2 regions of the Serratia sp. L9 genome follow, and region 2 is predicted to be linked to the other one. Evidence: predicted binding sites of a transcription regulator. Region 2 holds the regulator's gene; the other holds the start of a gene.
The links. The regulator LexA, encoded in region 2, represses DNA repair genes until DNA is damaged. The targets are predictions, from matches to a motif close to TNCTGTATGTACATACAGNA.
Positions count from the first base shown of each region.

Region 1: the regulator LexA is predicted to act here: its motif matches at 3,453-3,472, upstream of ACQ86O_RS20430 (metal-dependent hydrolase).

Region 1 covers NZ_CP192591.1:4,278,604-4,289,381, reverse strand. The annotation lists gene ACQ86O_RS20445 (MFS transporter) at 1-221, opposite strand, end outside; gene kdgR (DNA-binding transcriptional regulator KdgR) at 451-1,242, shown strand; gene ACQ86O_RS20435 (L-cystine transporter) at 1,309-2,700, opposite strand; gene ACQ86O_RS20430 (metal-dependent hydrolase) at 2,883-3,431, opposite strand; gene kduD (2-dehydro-3-deoxy-D-gluconate 5-dehydrogenase KduD) at 3,620-4,381, opposite strand; gene hxpB (hexitol phosphatase HxpB) at 4,650-5,315, opposite strand; gene ACQ86O_RS20415 (HdeD family acid-resistance protein) at 5,367-6,656, opposite strand; gene ACQ86O_RS20410 (YniB family protein) at 6,852-7,412, shown strand; gene ACQ86O_RS20405 (fructosamine kinase family protein) at 7,461-8,330, opposite strand; gene ACQ86O_RS20400 (metal ABC transporter permease) at 8,529-9,374, opposite strand; gene yfeC (iron/manganese ABC transporter permease subunit YfeC) at 9,374-10,237, opposite strand; partial or broken gene ACQ86O_RS20390 (manganese/iron ABC transporter ATP-binding protein) at 10,237-10,778, opposite strand, start outside.
Region 2 covers NZ_CP192591.1:1,657,723-1,668,500, forward strand. The annotation lists gene ubiA (4-hydroxybenzoate octaprenyltransferase) at 1-470, shown strand, start outside; gene plsB (glycerol-3-phosphate 1-O-acyltransferase PlsB) at 517-2,982, opposite strand; gene ACQ86O_RS07800 (diacylglycerol kinase) at 3,124-3,492, shown strand; gene lexA (transcriptional repressor LexA) at 3,617-4,225, shown strand; partial or broken gene dinF (MATE family efflux transporter DinF) at 4,339-5,686, shown strand; gene ACQ86O_RS07815 (CsbD family protein) at 5,999-6,208, shown strand; partial or broken gene zur (zinc uptake transcriptional repressor Zur) at 6,321-6,829, opposite strand; gene ACQ86O_RS07825 (sugar O-acetyltransferase) at 7,072-7,644, shown strand; gene ACQ86O_RS07830 (DUF5339 domain-containing protein) at 7,916-8,197, opposite strand; gene dusA (tRNA dihydrouridine(20/20a) synthase DusA) at 8,603-9,652, shown strand; gene pspG (envelope stress response protein PspG) at 9,811-10,029, shown strand; gene ACQ86O_RS07845 (quinone oxidoreductase) at 10,322-10,778, opposite strand, start outside.

The DNA.
Region 1 (10,778 bases), 2.6 Mb from region 2:
AATGAAGCCAGCGAAAGTAATGAAATAGTGACTGCCAATTGGTAGGCGTTGACCACCCAGATAGAGCTGGCCGGGCTGGCTTGCAGATCGCGGGCAATGGTTGGCAGGGCGACGTTGGCGATAGTGCCATCGAGCACGGATACGGTGATACCGAGCGCAATAGCGAGGATCGCCCCATATCGTTGCGGGACAGGCAAACCGTCAGAACAAGGACGCGTCATAATCAGGGTGTTTAATAAACTGGGGAAGTATTACCATGCTAATCGTATTAGCGGTTTATTGCACTCGCAGTTTCAGCCTAAATAGTAAAAGTAGTGAGAGGTACCCCGCTAATCGCTTCATAAATGGTGGTTATCGGGCAACTTCCATTGCGCAGGGTTAAATGTTCCCATTATACTGAAACTCTTGTTCAAATTTCCTAAAACAAAAACGGTGAGTAAGGTATTGACCATGGCTAATGTAGATCTAGACAAACAACCGGACTCGGTTTCGTCAGTGCTGAAAGTGTTTGGTATCCTTCAGGCACTGGGTGATGAACGCGAGATCGGCATTACCGAGCTATCTCAACGGGTAATGATGTCCAAAAGTACCGTTTACCGTTTCTTGCAAACCATGAAGTCGTTAGGGTATGTCTCGCAGGAAGGAGAATCTGAGAAATATTCGCTTACCCTCAAACTGTTTGAGCTGGGGGCAAAATCCCTGCAAAACGTGGATCTGATCCGCAGTGCCGACATTCAGATGCGTGAGTTGTCCAACCAGACCCGTGAGACCATTCACCTGGGGGCGCTGGATGAAGACGGGATTGTCTACATTCACAAGATTGACTCAATGTATAATCTGCGTATGTACTCCCGTATTGGCCGCCGCAACCCGTTGCACAGCACCGCTATTGGCAAAGTGTTGTTGGCATGGCGCGATCGGGCTGAAGTGGAAGAGATCCTCTCCCACATCGAATTTACCCGCAGCACACCCCATACCATTGCCAGCACCGCAGCCTTATTGCCGGTTCTGGATCAAGTGCGTGAGCAGGGCTTTGGTGAAGATATCGAAGAACAGGAAGAAGGGTTGCGTTGCATCGCGGTGCCGGTGTTTGACCGCTTTGGCGTGGTGATTGCCGGTTTGAGTATTTCCTTCCCGACAATTCGATTCTCTGAAGAAGCCAAAGATGGCTATGTCGCTCAGTTGCATACCGCCGCCCGGCTGATTTCCGCACAGATGGGTTATCACGACTACCCGTTTTAACTGTTTGGCAGAGATAAAAAAACCGGTGCAGAACAGGCACCGGTTTTTTTATTGTTGATGTACCCGCTAGCGGTGAGCCAATTCCGTTTCTTCGTCACTATCCAGAATGGTTTTGTCAGTCTGTTTCATCAACTGGCTGGTGACAGTGCCTGCCGTCATCGAACCGCTGACGTTCAACGCAGTACGGCCCATATCGATCAGCGGTTCAACCGAAATCAGCAGGGCAACCAGGGTTACTGGCAGGCCCATGGCGGGCAGAACAATCAGCGCGGCAAAGGTCGCACCACCACCCACACCGGCAACGCCGGCAGAGCTGACGGTCACAATACCGACCAACGTGGCGATCCATAACGGATCCAGCGGGTTGATACCCACCGTAGGGGCAACCATCACCGCCAACATGGCCGGATAAAGACCGGCACAACCGTTCTGACCAATGGTGGCACCAAACGAAGCCGAGAAGCTGGCGATAGATTCTGGAATGCCCAGGCGGCGAGTTTGCGCTTCGACGTTCAGCGGGATGCTGGCTGCGCTGGAACGACTGGTGAAGGCAAAGGTCAGCACCGGCCACACTTTACGGAAGAACTTGAGTGGGTTTACCCCGGTAAAGCTCAACAGCACAGCATGTACCACGAACATGATGGCCAGGCCAAGATAAGAGGCTACAACAAAGCTGCCTAACTTGACGATGTCGTGGATGTTGGAACCAGCAACCACTTTGGTCATCAACGCCAGTACACCGTACGGGGTCAGCTTCATCACCAGCCGTACCAACTTCATCACCCAGGCTTGCAGGGTGTCAATGGCAACCAGAACGCGCTGGCCTTTCGGTTGGTCATCCTTCAGCAACTGCAATGCAGCCACACCCAGGAAGGCGGCGAAAATCACCACGCTGATAATAGATGTAGGGTTAGCGCCAGTCAGATCGGCAAACGGGTTTTTCGGTACAAATGACAGGATCAACTGAGGCACGCTCAGATCGGCCACTTTACCTGCGTAGTTGCTTTCAATCGCCGACAGGCGCGCAGTTTCTTGCGTTCCTTGCACCAGACCCTCGGCAGTAAGGCCAAACAGGTTGGTTACCAGCACGCCCACCAGAGCGGCAATCAGCGTGGTGAACAGCAAAGTACCGATGGTCAGGAAGCTGATCTTGCCCAGAGAAGAGGCATTGTGCAATTTGGCTACCGCGCTGAGGATCGAAGCGAAAACCAATGGCATCACGATCATTTGCAGCAGTTGCACATAGCCGTTACCGACGATGTTAAACCAACCGATGGACTCTTTGAGTACCGGGTTGTCCGAACCATAAATCAGCTGCAGTGCCAAACCGAACACGACGCCGATGACCAGACCAACCAATACTTTTTTAGCCAGGCTCCATTGCTTATGGCGGGTTTGCGCCAATAGCAAAAGCAGGGCAATAAAAACCAGCACGTTTAATACGAGCGGTAGATTCATCCCAATTTCTCCAATCTTCTTTTCTTATTGTCTACGTGCTACGCACCGATGAGTAGCAATGTGAATATCGTAACAGTTTGCTGAGAAGCTCATTTATATCCAAATGGAATTTAATATAACTTTTACATCAAAATCGGTTAAGTATTCATCGGAAGGGCGAATAAATCAGCAATACTTTGTGATCAGAGTCGGATATTTTTTATTTGTTCAAAATATGACTGCACGGGAATGGTGCAACCTCCTTGCCAATAAATGGCAAAAGCGACCAGGCCTAAACACAAAACACGCTCTAACTGGTTGCCTTTTTGTGAGTTGAGTAACGGCAGGCAGAAACGCCAGCGGCAGGGCCAGAGTAGCGGGACGCCGGCGGGGGTTAGCATATCGGCAAGCAGATGGCTGAAGTAGCCGATGATCATGGCGTGCAACACATCGGCGGGAACGAGCCAACCGCGCGGTACTTCCAGTTGAAAAAGCATCATCCCCCCAGCGATGGCCAGCAGGCTGTGGGTAAAACCACGGTGGCCAAAAGCACGCGAGATCGGGACAGCGATCCAGCGCAGGCGCTGGCCCAATACCGACTTGGGGTGATCGATATCGGGTAATAATGAAGTCAGCAGCGCAGCAGGAATAATATGCCACCAGTCGCCGTTGGCGAGCACGGGCGTCACCTCTGCTTTCTTGGCGAAGATCGCACAGGCAACAGAGAAAATGAGATGTCCTTCCGCGGTCATGCTGCTGTATTCCGGCCATTAAACTGTTAATTTATCCAGTATATGGGAATTTTTACAGTTAAGGAACTGTTACCCTGTAACTGATTGTGAGTTTTATACCGTTTTACAACCGGTTGAACACAATACGCTCGGCAATAAAAAGGCTCTGTAAACAGAGCCGGGGAGAGGCAAAAAATCTAAAGAAGGTTTTAACGGGCCAGCCAGCCACCGTCAACAGCCAGGGTATAACCATTCACGTAGTTGGAGGCGGGTGATGCCAAAAAGACAATGGGCCCCATCATATCTTCCGGCGTCCCCCAGCGAGCGGCAGGGATACGCTCAAGGATTTGCTGATTCCGCTCTTCATCTGTGCGCAGTTGCTGGGTATTGTTGGTTACCATATAGCCGGGAGCAATGGCGTTGACGTTAATATGATGTTGCGCCCATTCGTTCGCCAGCAGGCGGGTTATCCCCATCACCGCACTTTTGGATGCGGTGTAAGAAGGGACGCGTATACCGCCTTGAAAAGAAAGCATCGAGGCTATGTTGATGATTTTGCCGCCACTGCCCTGGCAAATGAGCTGCTTGGCAACCGCTTGCGCCATAAAAAACAGGGTCTTGATGTTAACATCCATCACATCGTCCCAGTCTTTTTCGCTGAAATTCAGAGCGTCTTCACGGCGGATAATTCCAGCGTTGTTGACCAGAATATCAATCTTGCCAAATGTATCGACGGCGGTTTGCACCAGCGCCGGGATAGCGTCAATTTTGCCTAGATCGGCGTTCAGATTCAGAAAGCGGCGCCCGGTCTGCGTGACTTTGGCCATCGTCTCATGAGGATCGCTGCGGTTAACGCCGACAATATCGCAACCGGCCTCAGCCAGTCCAACCGCAATGCCTTGACCTAAACCGGTATTACAACCGGTGATCAAAGCCACTTTGCCCGTTAAGTCAAAGGAACTCAAAATCATAACCTTGTTCTCTTACCGTATTGCGCAGCTACGCCGTGCAGATTTTTGCAGAAAATTTTCAGCATAGCGCTGTGCATTTCGCTGTCAGGGAAGAAAGCACCGGGCTTTCGGCTGGACCGCGTGGCAGTGACAGTGTCACCAAAGGCCCGGCGTTTTCTTTATCGGATAAGCATAGTGCGGATGGACTTTGAATTCAATAAAAATGAAATGATGTTTCATTTATTTTTTTGCGGGAAAAATGGCACCGGTGGGGCCGGTGCCATCAGGTTCATGCAAAATGTTCGGCAGTCAATTGCTCCAGACTTTGCAGTTTATAGTCAGCCAGAGACCAGCGCGGATCCTGGCTGTATTCCTGGGCAGGAATAACAATTGAACACATACGGGCCGCTTTGGTGGCAATCATACCGTTGAAGGAGTCTTCCAGCGTGATACAGTGCTGCGGCTCACTGCCAAGGCGTTCAGCAGCAATCAGATAGACTTCCGGGTGGGGTTTGCTGTAAGGCAAATATTCGGCGGAAACCAGTTGATCAAAATAGCTTTCCAGATCGAACATTTTCAACACCTGCTGTTGCATATGCAGCGGGGAGGCGGAGGCCAGGCCGATATTCAAATCCAGGCTGCGACACAGCTCCAGCGATTGTTGCACCCCAGGCAGCAGCGGGCGTTGTTCACTGACCAGCTCAATCGCCCGCTCGATAATACGCCTGGCCACTTCTTCTTGAGAAACGCCTTGCCACGGCATGGCCTGGAACCACATTTTCACCACCAGATCGATACGAAGGCCAAGGGTATCGGGCAGATTATGGCGGTCTGACAAATCCAACCCCAAAGAGCTGAATATATCCAGCTCCGCTTGTAGCCACAGAGGTTCTGAATCAATCAGCAAACCGTCCATATCAAAGATAGCGGTCTCTATGCGTTGCGAATAAGCCATTAATGATTAACTCCAACTGAATCGGTAAAGGAAAAGGTTTTCTTCACTTTATCATCTTTGTTCGCGCGCCTGTACCACCCGGGTTTTGCGGGATTTGCCAAAACGCAGGATATGCCAGAGTTCAGTCAGTTTGCTCAGCCAACGCTGGTCCTGCCGTTCAGTAACCTGTTGCAGCATACGGGCGTAATCCAGCACCAGACCTGGAGTCCAGGTCATGCTCTCGCCACGGCTACGCAGAATGGCCAGCATCCACAAATTGGGGTCAAGCACCAGAGACAGAAAGCGCCACCACAGGTTTTTACCACCGAGTACGCCTTCCAAAGCGCTGTCGAGAGCCAGGATAACCGCAGTAGAACAGTTGCGGCGCGTCAGGTTATAAGTGGTGTTCTGGCGGTAGCGTAACCAGAAGTCGCGCAGGGCTGCGGGGTTATAGCTGCGAAAATGGATTTTCTTGTCTGGTGGGCACCAATCGGCAATTTCTTGCTGCAGGCCCGGTAAAAATCGCCCAGGCACATTATTTTGCTCTCCGGCATGCAGCAGAGCGCGAAAGCCCTGTACCGAATGGCTGATATCGTTAAGCGGGTAGTGGCTGATATAAACATCTGGTGCCAGCGACAGTGAAGCGTGCCCGGTAGAAATAGAACCTTTACCATCAACGGCGGCAATATAACGGTCGACGATATAGCGCCGCTGTGCGTCTGTTGCGGCGGCTACCGGCGTCCAGACGTGTACCGTCAAGGGTTGTGCCTCGTCGGTAATAGCGGGTTGCTGCTGGCTCTGATTAAGGGAAAAGTGTTTGAGCCTTTTAGCCATACGCAGCAAGGCCCACCCGGAAAGCATGATCATGATACCGACGCAAAAAGGCATGGTCATACGATGGGGCACTGGCCAACCGATAAAGATCACCAGCGAGAGGATAATTTCGAACCCGCCAGCCAAAGCGACGATTTTCCAGCGACTGTGCTGGATAATGGTGGATGAAGCGATTCGTACCGCGCCATCCAGCAGCAACGCGGTGCCAAACACCAGTGTTGCGACAATATTATCGTCGGCGGGAACATCCCACATCAGAAAGGCCAGGAAAAGGAAGCCGACTCCTTTCAATAACACCGGACGACTGGCGGTGGCTCCAATCATCAATGCTACGGATATGGCCACAATGCCTTCCAGTACCAGCATGACGGCCAGTGCATCCAGCGCCAGCACAGAGCGGCCATCCTGTAAAACATCAAACAGCATTAATAGACCAACCGCCATCCAGAACCCGCCGAACAGGGATAACACGCGGCGCTGGCTGTGTAGTGCCTGAGATCCCAGAAGCAAAATGATCAGTTGAATCATGGCGAACCCTTATGACAAAGATTGCTTTAACTATATATCTATTTAAGTAAAAACTCCGTGGTGCCGCTCGGACAGCAGCATGCCTTGGTTTTCATCATTTTTGCTCAACGGCAGGAAAAGAAAACGGTGGGCGAGTTTGATTAACTACAGGTAGACTTACCCCAATAATGGTTACGTCACTTACAAGGGGAACACATGACGTATCAACAAGCTGGGCGCGTTGCCATACTGAAACGTATTTTGGGATGGATTGTTTTCATCCCGGCGCTACTCTCAACGCTGGTTTCTCTGTTGGGCTTTGTGTATCAGCACAGTGAAAAATCCGCAGGGATCAACGCAGTGATGCTGGATTTTGTCCACGTGATGGTCGATATGGTGCGCTTCAATACGCCATTCCTGAATATCTTCTGGTATAACTCGCCGGTGCCGGACGTCGAGAAGAGCCTGTTTAGCGGCCCAAATCTGATGTTTATCATTATCTATTTTCTGATTTTTGTCGGGTTGGCCCTGCAAGCTTCCGGGGCAAGGATGTCGCGTCAGGTGAAGTTTATTCGTGAAGGGCTGGAAGATCAGATGATCCTGGAGCAGGCAAAAGGGAGCGAAGGGCATACCCGTGCGCAGTTGGAAGAGCGGGTTACGTTGCCGCACCATACCATTTTCCTGCAGTACTTCCCGTTGTACATTTTGCCGATCACCATCGCCGTGGTGGCTTATTTTGCACTCAAGCTGTTGGGGCAAATGGCTGGCGCTGCCTGAGCAGGCGGATTAGACGATTGAGGGCGCTGCTTGCAGCGCCCTTGCTGTTTATAGCGTTTCTGGATGTAGCAGCCTATCAATGGCCCGTTGTGCCGCAACCAGATGTTGGCCACCAAACAGATTGCTGCGATTAAGCAGATAATAAAGCTGATACAGCGGTTGGCGCTCAATAAATCCGGGTTCCAGAGGCCAAACGCTTTGGTAACCGTCATATATCTGAGCGGGCAAATCGGGGTAAAGCGGTAGCATAGCTAAATCGCACTCCCGATCTCCCCAGTAGCAGGCCGGATCGAACAAGAAGGGGCCATCGGCGGACAGGGCACAGTTGGCTGGCCACAAATCGCCATGCAACAGGGATGGCTGGGGTTGATGGTTCTGCAACCGCAGATACACGACATCTATGATTTCGTCGATATCACCGAAGGTCATGCCTTTTTCCGCCGCCAATTGCAGTTGCCAGCCGATACGCTGCTCGGCAAAAAACTCGGCCCAGCGGCGCTGCCAGGCATTGGGCTGTGGGGTAGTAGCAAGATCGCTATCGAAGTCGAGACCGAACTGAGGCTGTTCGCTCCATTGGTGCAGGCGGGCTAACTGCTGGCCAAGACAATGCGCTGCGTGCGCATCCAGGGGTTTAAGCGGTTGGTACTCCATCAGCAGAAAACTGTAATCACGATCGCTGCCAACCCCATACACCTCCGGTACACGCACGGTTTTACTGCGTGCCAGCAGGGCTAGCTGATCGGCTTCCGCGGTAAATATCGGCAGTATTTCGCGGGTATTACATTTAACAAACACCTCGCTGTCACCGTAACTCACGCGCCACGCCGCATGGATTTCACCCCCGGGTAGTTCAGTCCTTTCGCGGATTTCTGCGCTGCCAAGATGCTCACTTAACAGACGGCTAACGGCTTGCCACATAGTAATCCCCTTCTGTGTTGCCTGCGATTTCATTAGGTTAGCGTCTTTCCTGCTGCGAAAACACGATGTGGCGCACAGCCACGCTATCTAGCGGTGAAAATATCGCCGCCGCATGTCAGGTCAAAGTATATACGCTATTGATTAATTTAAGTACGGATGTGCTTATAACTTGCTCAGTGGCAGGGGAGCGAAAGGGAATTACCCTTTCGCGAAGGTATGCCGAACCGGCTTAAAGTGGCTGTAAAGCAAAGCACCGACGAACAATAGTGCCTGGACGATCACGATACATGGCCCGGTTGCGCCATCGATGTGGAAGCTGATCAAGGTTCCCAGCACGCAGGAAAACACCGAAACCACCGTGGCGACGATCAGCATCCGGTCAAAGCTCTGGCACAGCATAAAAGCGATGATCCCTGGTGCGATCAGCATGGCGATCACCAGTATCACCCCAACTGCCTGCAATGATGCCACAATGGTCAACGCCAGCAGACACAGCAAACCGTAGTGCAGTAATTTCACCGGCAGGCCGATGACCCGTGCATGATTGGGATCAAAGCAGTAAAGCATAAAGTCTTTGCGCTTCAGCACCACGATGGCCAGCGTAATACCAGCAATCCACAGCGTTTGTTTCAGCTCACCGTTGGTGATCCCCAGCATATTGCCGAACAGAATATGGCTCAGATGTTGATCGGTATCGATGCGTGCAAACAGCACCAGCCCAAAGGCAAACATGCCGGAAAACACGATCCCCATCACCGTATCTTCTTTTACCCGGCTGTTTTCCTTTAAATACCCCGTGGCGATCGCGCAGAAAATACCGGAAAGAAACGCACCTATCGCCAGCGGGATCCCAAAGACAAAAGCCAATACAATCCCCGGCAAGACGGCGTGCGAGATGGCATCCCCCATCAGGGACCAGCCTTTCAGCACCAGATAGCAGGACAACACGGCGCAGACCACACCGGTGACGATGGCCGCCACGATCGCCCGCTGCATGAATGAATAGGCAAACGGCTCGGAGAGCCATTGATATAGCATTTCCATCAGTTGCCCTCCTGAGAGTGGCCACGTGATACGCGGCGTTTTGATGCCAATAGCCCGTGCTTGGGGGCAAACAGGAATGCCGCCAGGAACACCAGCGTTTGCAGTGTGACAATCACACCGCCTGTTGCTCCGTCCAGAAAGAAGCTGAGATAGGCTCCAATCCCGCTGGTCAAGGCACCAATTGCAATGGCGATGATCACCAACCGGCCAAAACGGTCCGTCAGCAGATAGGCGGTAGCTCCAGGGGTAATTACCATGGCGATCACCAGGATCGCCCCTACGGTTTGCAGCGCGGCAACGGTGCAGGCGCTGAGCAGGGTAAAGAACAGGATCTTCAGTTTCAGCGGTGAAAGCCCAATCGATACCGCATGGCTTTCATCAAAAAATACCGCCAACAGGTCTTTCCACACCAGGCACAAAATCAGTAGCGAAACGCCGATGATGATCTCGACTTGCAGCACGTCTTCGTCGGCGATACCAAGAATATTGCCGAAGATAATCGACTGTACGTTTACCGATGTTGGATTGAGAGAAATAATCAGCAGCCCGATGGCGAAAAAGGTGGAGAAAATAAAGCCGATTATCGCGTCTTCGCGCAGGCGGGTGATATGGCGTACCAGCGTCATTGCCAGTGCGGCCAGCATGCCGGTGAAAAACGCCCCAGCCGCGTAGGGCAGGCCAAGGGCGTATGCACCCGCTACGCCTGGAACCACGGAGTGTGAAAGTGCATCCCCCATCAATGACCAGCCTTTCAACATCAGGTACGCCGACAAAAAGGCACAGGCCGCACCGACAATGGCGCTGACCCACATGGCCTTGACCATGTAGTTGTAGTTAAAGGGTTGCAGCAGAATTTCAAGCATCAGGGGTTATTCTCCTTTTGCTGACTCTGTGCTGGAGGATCGCTCTTGGTGTGGCCGTAGAACACCGCGGGGCGTTCGTCGTCGGTTAATACCGTCAGGGTGCGGGGATCGTTATCATCATGCAGGTCGGTACCGGAGAGGTTGATATGGCGCAATACGCCGCCAAAAGCCAATTCCAGATTGCTTTGCGTGAAGGTGGTCTCAAGCGGCCCTGAGGCCAGCACGGTGCGGTTAATCAGGATCACCCGATCGCAAAACTCCGGTACGCTGCCAAGGTTATGGGTTGAGACCAGGATCATATGGCCTTCATCGCGTAGTGAGCGCAACAGCTCGATAATGGCATTTTCGGTTTTGACATCCACGCCGGTAAAAGGCTCATCAAGCAGCAATACCGTGCCCTGTTGGGCTAATGCCCTGGCCAGGAACACGCGTTTTTTCTGCCCACCGGAAAGCTCTCCAATCTGCCGATGGCGCAGTTCACTCAGGCCAACGCGCTCCAGCGCCTTATCGACCCGCAAGCGGTCTTCATTCTTGGCAATAC
Region 2 (10,778 bases):
CGTTTATGAAACGAGTAACCAATCTGCCGCAGGTGGTGCTTGGGGCTGCTTTTGGTTGGTCGATCCCGATGGCCTATGCCGCCGTCAGCGAGTCGTTACCTCTGAGCTGCTGGCTGCTGTTTCTGGCCAACATCTGCTGGACGGTGGCCTACGATACTCTGTACGCCATGGTTGACCGGGATGACGATGTGAAGATTGGCATCAAATCTACTGCCGTGCTGTTTGGCCGCTATGACAAATTGATTGTTGGGTTGCTGCAGTTTGCTACGCTGTTGCTGATGCTGTGGGTCGGTTACCTGATGCACTTGGGTATGGCGTTTTACTGGTCGCTGCTGTTGGCTGGGGCTCTGTTTATCCACCAGCAAAAGCAGGTGGCCAGCCGCGATCGCGACGCCTGTTTCCGTGCCTTTCTGAATAACAACTACGTTGGTCTGGTGCTGTTTATCGGTATTGCGCTCAACTATGTCTGATTAAATAAGGCATCCATCGGATGCCTTATTGGTTGAAGCCTGCTGATTACTCGTCTTCTTTTGTCTCTTCTACCGCTACCGGTGGCGCGCTGGTTTCTTCCGGCATGCTGACGCTTTCGATGGTCAGTTTGATTTCTGGCGTGATCAGATCGCTCAACATGTTGTAAACCTCCATGGTGTGCTCGCGGATCGCATCGCCAATATCATTGATGTAACCTTCTTCGCGCAGCGTCGCCACCAGTGTGGAGAACACCGCCTTGTCAAAGAACTCTGGCGCGTTGATGCCGTGCAGTACCGACAGACGCTGGGCCATAATGCGGCTCTCTTTCTCCAATGCCCCACGGTTGATGCTTGGGTTGGCACTGAGGATCGACATGGTAATGGCATAGCGCTGCAAGGTTTCACGCACCCCGGCCGCCAACAGTTGCAGTGGGCGGATACGCGCCGGATTCAGCACCAGATCATCCCCTTTATCGCAAATCAACTGCTGGCGTGCCAGCTCATCGATTAGCGGCTGCAGTACTTCTGGCAGTTGTTCTTTTTCGTAACTCAGGAACAGTTCTGCTTTCAGCATTGGGTAAATCAGGCTGACCTGGCGTAACAGTTCTGTACGGGATACGCGGCGATGATGCATAACAATAGATGCAATCAGTGACGGTAGAACCAGCATGTGATGGATGTTGTTGCGATAGTACGTCATCAGCACGGCCTGCTCGCGCGGCAGAATGATGATATCGCCGATGTTGTCTTTCTCCACTTCGAACTTGTTCATGTTCAAAGCGTGATCCAGTAACTGGTCCGGCGTTTGTGTCGGTACGGTGACATCGCGCGCGTAAGGCACATTGCGCATCAGTTGCATGTAGCAATCCAACTGCTCCAGCAACTGCTCACGGGTGAGCGAACGCTGGCGTGAGGCCAGCAGCGCGGTTGAACAAAGGTTCATGGCGTTGGCAGCGGCGGCGTTGTTGATACGCACCATAATCTGCGCCGCCAGATCGTTGACCGCGGGCGTCAGCCAACTTGGACGTTGTGCTTCGATGGGGTCGATGGACTCGCGCCAATGCGGAACATGCTGGTTAAGATACGAGGTCAGCGGCAATGGCTCGCCAAAGTTCACGTAGCCCTGACCCAGATTGCGCAGCTTACGCAAGCCGCGCAACATCTGCAGCAGGCTCTCTTTCTCTTTGGTCGCCCCACGCAGCTCTTTGGCGTAAGTGCCCACTTCCATTACATGCTCATAACCGATGTAAATCGGCACCAGCGTAATAGGACGAGTGCCCCCGCGCAGCATGGCCTGAATAGTCATCGACAGGGTACCGGTCTTCGGTTCCAGCAGACGACCCGTGCGGGAACGCCCACCTTCGACAAAATACTCTACCGAATAACCACGGGTGAACAGCTCGCCGAGATATTCGCGGAAAACGGTGGAATAGAGTTTGTTGCCTTTGAAGGTTCGACGGATAAAGAAGGCGCCCAGACGACGGAAGATTGGCCCGGCAGGCCAGAAGTTCAGGTTAATCCCCGCAGCAATGTGCGGTGGCACCAGGCCTTGGTGGTAGAGCACGTAGGACAGTAACAGGTAATCCATATGGCTACGGTGGCAAGGCACATAGACTATTTCGTGACCATCTTGCGCCAATTGACGCACGCGCTCGGCGTTGGTGACATTGATACCCTGATACAGCCGGTTCCAGGTCCAGCTCAGCACGCGATCGGAGAGGCGCACCGTTTCATATGAGAAATCGGCTGCAATCTCTTCCATCAGCGCAATAGCGTTCTGTTGGGCTTTTTCGTGCGAGATCTTCTTGCTGCGCGCTTCGTCTTCGACCGCTTTTTCAATCGCTTTGGAAGCCAGCAGCTTATTGAACAGATCCTGGCGGGCTGGCAGACTAGGCCCAACGGCGGCCAGACGCAGACGTGAGAAGTGCATACGTGCCACGCGTGCCAGTTTCTGCGCTATGGTTTTATCTGTGCCGTGTTCGGTCGCCATGCGGCGCAAGGAAACGGTGTTGGAGAAACGGACAAAGCTGTCGCGCCCCAGCCACAATACGGCGAAGAATTTCTGCACACCGTTCAGCAGGCGCAAGTGCGGCGTGCCGTGGCCTTCGCGGCCCGGTGAGCGGCCAAACATGACCGACACCGGTAACATCTGGATATCGAGATCCGGATTGCTGCGGTGCAGATCCAGATAGTCGTGGAACAGTTTTACCGATTCTTCTTTCGGTGTGTAATAGCGGAATACGCGTGGGCCATCGTGGATGAACACGTGGCTTGGCAGTATGGTGCCATCGATTTCCAGCGGGTTAAGGGGATCGGGCAAATCCTGCGCCAGGCACTGGGCGCGCATGGTGAGCAAATCTGCCTTGGAATTATAAGGTAAAACGTACAGAATCGGCCGTGAGGGATCCAACCCTAACTCCGTTACCGGGTCTGAAGGGATAACCTTACTTCTTACCAACAGTTTTAGTGGTAAATTCAATAATTTATAATAGATTTTACGCCAACCTGACATAACAACGTGTAGCCTCTTGTTAGCAATGCGCCGCAAGCATACCAGAAACCGGGTAGCAGATCTGTGGTGTTGGCAAATCCAGCGCCTGAAGTGGCAATGGAAATACACATTCGAATTATGACTCACCTTTTGAGATTAAACATGGCAAATCAAGCAACCGGCCTGACACGCATCATTAAAGCTGCGGGCTATTCATATAAAGGATTAACCGCGGCCTGGCAGAACGAAGCTGCATTCCGCCAGGAACTGGTCGCAACCGTGGTGGCCATCATACTGGCGATTTGGCTGGATGTGGGTGCCATAGCGCGCATTTTATTGATCGGATCGGTGCTGCTGGTGATGATTGTCGAAATCCTCAACAGCGCCATTGAGGCGATTGTCGATCGCGTGGGGTCGGAATATCACGAACTTTCGGGGCGGGCAAAGGATATGGGGTCGGCGGCAGTCATGCTGGCGATTATTCTGGCGCTGTTTGTCTGGGGATCGGTGCTTTGGCAGCATTTTGTTTGAAAATGAAGCTATTAATGTTGCGAACCGGCGCGCTAATCCCTGATTTTTATTTATTCTTCGGTTCCCAATCCAGACTTACCTGTATATACTCACAGCAAGACTGTATAAACAAACAGGGGGCGGAATGAAAGCACTAACTACCAGGCAGCAAGAGGTCTACGACCTGATTCGCGATCATATTTCGCAAACGGGCATGCCACCGACGCGTGCCGAGATCGCAATGCGTCTGGGCTTCCGTTCACCAAATGCTGCAGAAGAGCACCTGAAGGCGCTGGCTCGTAAAGGCGTGATCGAAATCATCTCCGGCGCTTCACGCGGCATCCGCCTGCTGATGGAAGACGAAGAGGGTTTGCCGCTGGTAGGCCGGGTGGCTGCTGGTGAGCCGCTGCTGGCACAGCAACATATTGAAGGGCACTATAAAGTGGATCCCTCATTGTTTAAGCCTAACGCCGATTTCCTGTTGCGCGTGAGTGGCATGTCAATGCGTGACATCGGCATTCTGGACGGCGATCTGCTGGCAGTGCATAAAACTCAGGATGTGCGTAATGGGCAGGTGGTTGTCGCACGTATTGAAGATGAGGTCACGGTCAAGCGTTTGAGAAAACACGGTAATGTCGTTGAACTACTCCCAGAAAACAGCGAATTTCAGCCGATTGTGGTCGATCTGCGTCAGCAGAACTTCACAATCGAAGGATTGGCGGTGGGTGTGATCCGCAACGGCGACTGGATCTAAACATAACTCCCAGTACCGCTACCCATTGATAATCAATGGGTATATCGCCCCAGCTCTGGGGCGATGTCATTTCTGCACTACCCTCTATTTATCTAGTTACGGAACATATTGCTATGCGCCTGCTTTCAGCCTTCACCAGTGATGCCGACAAGGCTCTGTGGCGTCTGGCACTGCCGATGATTTTTTCCAATATTACCGTTCCTTTGCTAGGTCTGGTGGATACCGCTGTCATCGGTCATCTCGACAGCCCGGTCTATCTGGGCGGAGTGGCGGTAGGCTCGATGGCGACCAGCTTTCTGTTTATGCTGCTGTTGTTCCTGCGCATGAGCACCACCGGGCTGGCGGCACAGGCGTTGGGGGCAAAGGATCCGCAGCGGCTGGCCCGTGCTTTTATGCAGCCGCTATTGCTGGCGTTAGTGGCCGGGTTGGTAATTGTATTGTTGCGCACCCCGCTGATCACCCTGGCATTGAACATCGTCGGTGGCGATCGGGAAGTGTTGGCGCAGGCAAAACGGTTTTTGGAGATCCGCTGGCTTAGCGCCCCGGCGGCATTGGCCAATATGGTGCTGCTCGGTTGGCTGCTTGGCGTGCAGTACGTGCGTGCACCGGTAACCTTGCTGATTGTCGGTAACCTGCTGAACATTGTGCTGGATATCTGGCTGGTGATGGGGCTGGGCTGGAATGTGCAGGGCGCCGCCGCTGCCACGGTGATTGCCGAGTACGCTACGCTGTTGCTGGGGTTGTGGCTTTCATGGCGGGTTCTGCGATTGCGGGGTATCTCACTGGCGATGTTGCGTACCGCCTGGCGCGGTAATCTGCGCCGCCTGCTGGCACTTAACCGTGACATTATGCTGCGGTCGCTATTACTCCAACTGTGCTTTGCTTCATTAACCATTTTAGGGGCGCGCATGGGGGGAAGTGGTGGCGGTGAATGCGGTGCTAATGAATCTGCTGACTTTTACCGCCTATGCCCTGGACGGTTTTGCTTATGCGGTAGAGGCGCACTCCGGCCATGCCTATGGCGCACGGGACAGTCGCCAATTGCAGAAAGTATGGCGTGCTGCCTGCCGTCAGGCGGGTCTGGTAGCCTGTGGTTTTGCCGTCATTTATATCTTTGCCGGGCAGCAGATTATCGCGGGTTTAACCTCGCTGCCAGAACTGCGTGCCTTGGCAAATCATTATCTTCCTTGGCAGGTGGTGCTGCCTCTGGTAGGGGTCTGGTGCTATCTGCTGGACGGCATGTTTATTGGTGCCACCCGTGGCGCAGAAATGCGCAACAGTATGGCGGTGGCTGCTGCAGGCTATGGTCTGACTCTGTTCACCCTGCCGGTGCTGGGCAACCACGGTCTATGGTTGGCGTTGGCAGTGTTTTTAGCATTACGCGGGGCCGCTTTGGGTTGGATATGGCATCGTCATAGCGTGCAAGGCACCTGGTTCCAATCCCCGGTGAGTGGCAGATAGGTATTCTGCGTATTTATCAGATTAACTGATGGATCTGGTGCGGAATTTATATTTTGTTACAAGTGCTGTCGATGTTTTCAGGGCTTTTTCTCCCTGTTTTAGCAGAGTTTTTTGCTATTAAGATTTTTCCTATCCATGTTTAATGCTGTGATTTTGGCTGGATGCGTGATTAACCGCTATAGTTAATCACGTGGCTGGCGAATTAAGCCCGCGCTTAATTGGCAACAGGGTGCATTTATTACCCTCAAATCTTATTCAGTTAAGCCCAGCCAGATTTATCTAAAACTGACTAACACTGGTAACGGAGAGATTATGAACAAAGATCAAGCCGACGGTAACTGGAAGCAGTTTAAAGGTAAAGTGAAGGAAAAATGGGGCAAGTTGACCGATGACGATCTGACTGTCATTGAAGGGAAACGTGAACAGCTTGTCGGTAAAATCCAGGAACGCTATGGTTATCAGAAAGAGGTAGCCGAGAAGGAAGTTAAAGCCTGGGAAGATCACAGCAAGTATCGTTGGTAGCGCGATGAGCCGCCCATAATCGCGGCGCTACGGCACCATCCGGCCTTGGCAGTTATCCCCTGATGCCAAGGCTGCGGGAACAAGGATGTACCCGTCCTCTTAGACCATCCGCTTATTTTTTCTTTATCACAATGCTGTGATCATGGTCGCAATCGTGTTTGTTCTCACAAGCTTCTACTTCTATGCAAGCCGAACACAGGCCGTGGGCTTCTACCACGGTGTGACGTAATACAAAACCTGACTCCAGCGCGAGTTTCTTCAACGTATCTTCTACCCCTTCGGTGGTGCGCTCTGTCACCTGCCCGCAACGATCGCAGATAAACAATGCCGAGGTGTGCATCGGTTGCTCGAAGTGATGGCATAGCACATAGCTGTTGGCTGATTCCACGCGGTGAATAAAACCCTGTTCCAGCAAGAAATCCAGCGCGCGGTAAACCGTGGGGGTTTGGCTTGTGGTTCCGCTACGCGCAACAGATCCAGCAGATCGTAAGCGCTGATGGCACCGGGCTGCTCAGCCATCAGGCGTAACACTTCCAGCCGTTGCGGTGTCAGCCGCACGTTACGTTGCTGACAGAGCCGTTCCGCCTGCGCGAGTAGCTTTTGCTGGTTGGTTGGGTTCATAGCACTATCCCGGTACGCAAAGAAACTGATTTTATCATGTTTAAGTGCAATCGCCGAGGGTTGCCCTGTTTTCCCAGGATTACGCGGCATGAACCGGTTAACTGTGTCAGAAATGAGAGGTATCTCACGATCCAGTACTGTTTTGCCGGAGTAAATCATCTTTGCGGCTTTCTGGTATAGGCCACTGGGTAGCGCGGCGGTATAACCCGTAGCCGAGCCAAACCCTTTTCAGGAGCTTGAGGATGACAGAAAGAGAGAAATTGTTGCGTGGTGAGTTGTATAACAGCCGTGATGATGAATTGATTGCCATGTACCACCGGGCGCGGAGCCTGACGAAACAGTTGGCTGCGCTCGACTCGCTGCAGGCAGAAGAGAAGAAATGCCTGCTGCGTGAACTGTTTGCTGCCTGGGGTGATGAAAGCTGGATAGAATTGCCGTTCTGGTGCGATTACGGCCAGCATATCAGTATCGGCAGGAACAGTTTTATCAACGTGAATGCGGTTTTTCTCGACTGCAATACCATCACTATTGGCGATAACACGCTGATTGGGCCGAACATACAGATTTATACGCCGAGCCATCCTCTCAAGGCCAGCGAACGGTTTACCGGTGATCCTGCTTTCCCGTTTCGCACTTCGGCCAAGCCGGTGGTCATTGGCAGCAACGTCTGGATTGGCGGCAACGTCGTGATCCTGCCCGGAGTGACTATTGGCGATGGTACCACCGTTGGCGCAGGCAGCATCGTCACCGACGATATCCCGGCTAACGTATTGGCGCTGGGACAACCGTGCCGGGTGATCCGAGAATTGGCGTAATTCTCTAAGCTCGCCAGGGATTAGTGGAATAGGCTGGCGAGTATACCCATGCGTTGGTAATGAGTGTTTACAGATAAACGCAGAGAACGGTATTACAAGAATTAATGACCTGCACCATTAATTAATTTGTTAGCCTTTAAGCTCTTTATCCAGGGTTATTTTATTGAAAAATTATCTGGATAAAAAATGGGTCCTTGGAAAGGGCTGGCTTTTATGAGGGGCTTTATTCGAATACGGGCGGATGAGGCCCGTAGAGATAACGACTAAAAACTTACTTGATGCCCATGGAGGCTTTCATCTGGCTCATCATATCAATCCCTTGCTTGCAAGAAGCGTCCTGTTGGGCTTCTGGCAGCGCAGAAATTTGTTTCTTGGCTTCTTCCATCTGAGTTTTTAACGCATCCATCTGGGGCTTGGCAGCTTCATTTTCAGAGCCTTTCACGATTAATGCGTCAACTTCTTCTACGTATTTTTTACAAGTATCAGTCATCTCACCCGCTAAAGCAGAGGAGGAAATGGCTAACATACTGAAAATAAAAATTAACTTTTTCATAGAGCATCCTGCTATCAATATTCCATCCCAATGATGGTGGCAAGATTATCTTGAAACGCGGGTAACAAGACAAGTGAGCGCAAAAAAATAGGAATTTGTTTCGATTTTTAGCCCATTCTATTTTAAATATAAGCTCAATCGGCCAGCGTTAACCTATATAGGTTCCATCACAGCACCAAGATGCCGTTGTTCCGTATCAGCAAATATTTTACTGAATGCATTATGACTATATGATTTTTATGCAGATGCATTCCCCCGCGCTTTCACCGCCTATGCCCGGTCAGACTTCGTTCGCTGCTCTATGTTATAGTAAGTCATGCGTCTCCCCCTATAGCTCCGGCCCTCCATAGACAGAAGGGGCTTTCAGCGTGGGGAAGAATGAGAAAATACATAGAACGAGCGAACATGAACCAAAACCAGGAAAAAGTAATCCCTGCCAAATCAGTGCAAAAGCCAAGCGGAACCAACAAATACGCTGCTAATCGTTTTTCCATCGCGCCGATGCTCGACTGGACCGATCGTCATTGCCGCTATTTCCATCGTTTACTGAGCAAGGAAACCCTGCTGTACACCGAGATGGTGACCACCGGCGCGATTATCCACGGTAAAGGTGACTATCTGGCGTATAGCGAAGAGGAACATCCTGTGGCGCTGCAGCTGGGTGGCAGCGATCCAGCGGCATTGGCGCACTGTGCCAAATTGGCCGAGCAGCGTGGTTATGATGAGATCAATCTCAATGTAGGTTGCCCGTCTGATCGGGTACAGAACGGTATGTTTGGTGCCTGCCTGATGGGGCAAGCCACTCTGGTTGCCGATTGTATCAAGGCCATGCGCGATGTGGTGTCGATCCCGGTGACGGTGAAAACCCGAATTGGCATCGACGATCAGGACAGCTATGAATTTCTGTGTGATTTCATCTCCACCGTGGCGGGGCGGGGTGAATGCGATATGTTCACCATTCATGCCCGTAAAGCCTGGCTGTCCGGCCTCAGCCCGAAAGAGAATCGTGAAGTGCCGCCACTTGACTACCCGCGAGTCTACCAGTTGAAACGTGATTTCCCGGCGTTGACCATTGCAATCAACGGTGGGGTGAAAACTCTGGAAGAGGCGAAACACCACCTGCAGCATCTGGATGGGGTGATGATGGGCCGCGAGGCGTATCAAAATCCCGGCATTCTGGCGCGGGTCGATAGCGAAATATTCGGCTCTCAGACCGAAGTTCTGGACAGCGTGGCGATTATCGAATCGCTGTATCCCTACATCGAGCGTGAACTGGCGAATGGAACCTATCTGGGCCATATCACCCGACATATTCTCGGCCTGTTCCAAGGGGTTCCTGGAGCACGGCAATGGCGCCGCCACCTGAGCGAGAATGCCCATAAACCGGGCGCCGACGTGCGTACCGTTGAGCAAGCATTGGCGTTGGTACGATCACCGCGTACCGAATTGGCGTAATCTGCAAAAAAATTGACTAAAAGTTGGTTTTTTTGACTAAGGGCGCCACGGGATCTGGTGCCCTTTTTATAGCATTTCAACAGGTTATCTTCACTGCCAAGTTGGCACGCTTCTTGTAAATAGCAATGCAGAGACATTGTTTAGCCAAGGAGCCCTCTATGTTGGAACTCTTCTTTATTATTGGTTTTGTCATCATGTTGATGGTAACCGGTATTTCATTGCTGGGTGTGATAGCTGCATTGTTTGCGGCCGCGGCCTTTATGCTGTTAGGCGGACTGTTTGCCATGGTGATCAAGTTGTTGCCCTGGCTGATCCTGGCAGTGGTCGGCGTGTGGATATACCGTTCAATGCAGAAACCGCAGATACGCCGTTATTGATATTTTCTGCTGAATTTTCAGTCAGTCACGCTGAAATTAATGCACCGGGTTACTTTCTTAATGCGGCAGGGATCACAACCTGATGTTTTAAATGCGAATGCGGCACATTAAGCATGTTTTTTACTTTTTGCGGCTGCTAGGATGGCTCCCGCAGCAGTGATGCTAATGATTTCATCACCGCGAGAGCTGATAATAGTGTTGCAAAAGCAACCCCCATCTCTAGCGGACTCTGCTCTACCCCTACAAAGTGCTGTATCTGGAAAGGGCTCCTTACGGGGCCCTTTTCTTTTGCCTAAAGCCCGGGGATCAGCAGGCTGGAGCCGCTGGTTTTGCGGCTTTCCAGCACCTGATGTGCCCGTTGCGCATCTGCCAGCGCAAACTTCTGTTCCTGCTTTACCTCAACCTTAATCGCACCGCTACCGATCAACGAGAACAGCTCATTGCTGGCATACTGTAACTCCTGGCGGGTGGTGATGTAGCCATTGAGGGAAGGGCGGGTGACATACAGCGAACCTTTCTGGTTCAACAACGCCAGATCGACGCCAGTAACCGGGCCAGATGCGTTACCAAAGCTGACCATCAATCCGCGGCGTTTAAGGCTGTTCAGGGAATCCTGCCAGGTGCTTTTCCCTACCGAGTCATACACCACGTTGACTTTCTCACCGTTAGTCAGTTCCGCTACGCGCTGGGCGATATTTTCCTGGCGATAATTGATGGTGGCCCAAGCCCCAGCACGTTTTGCCAGTTCG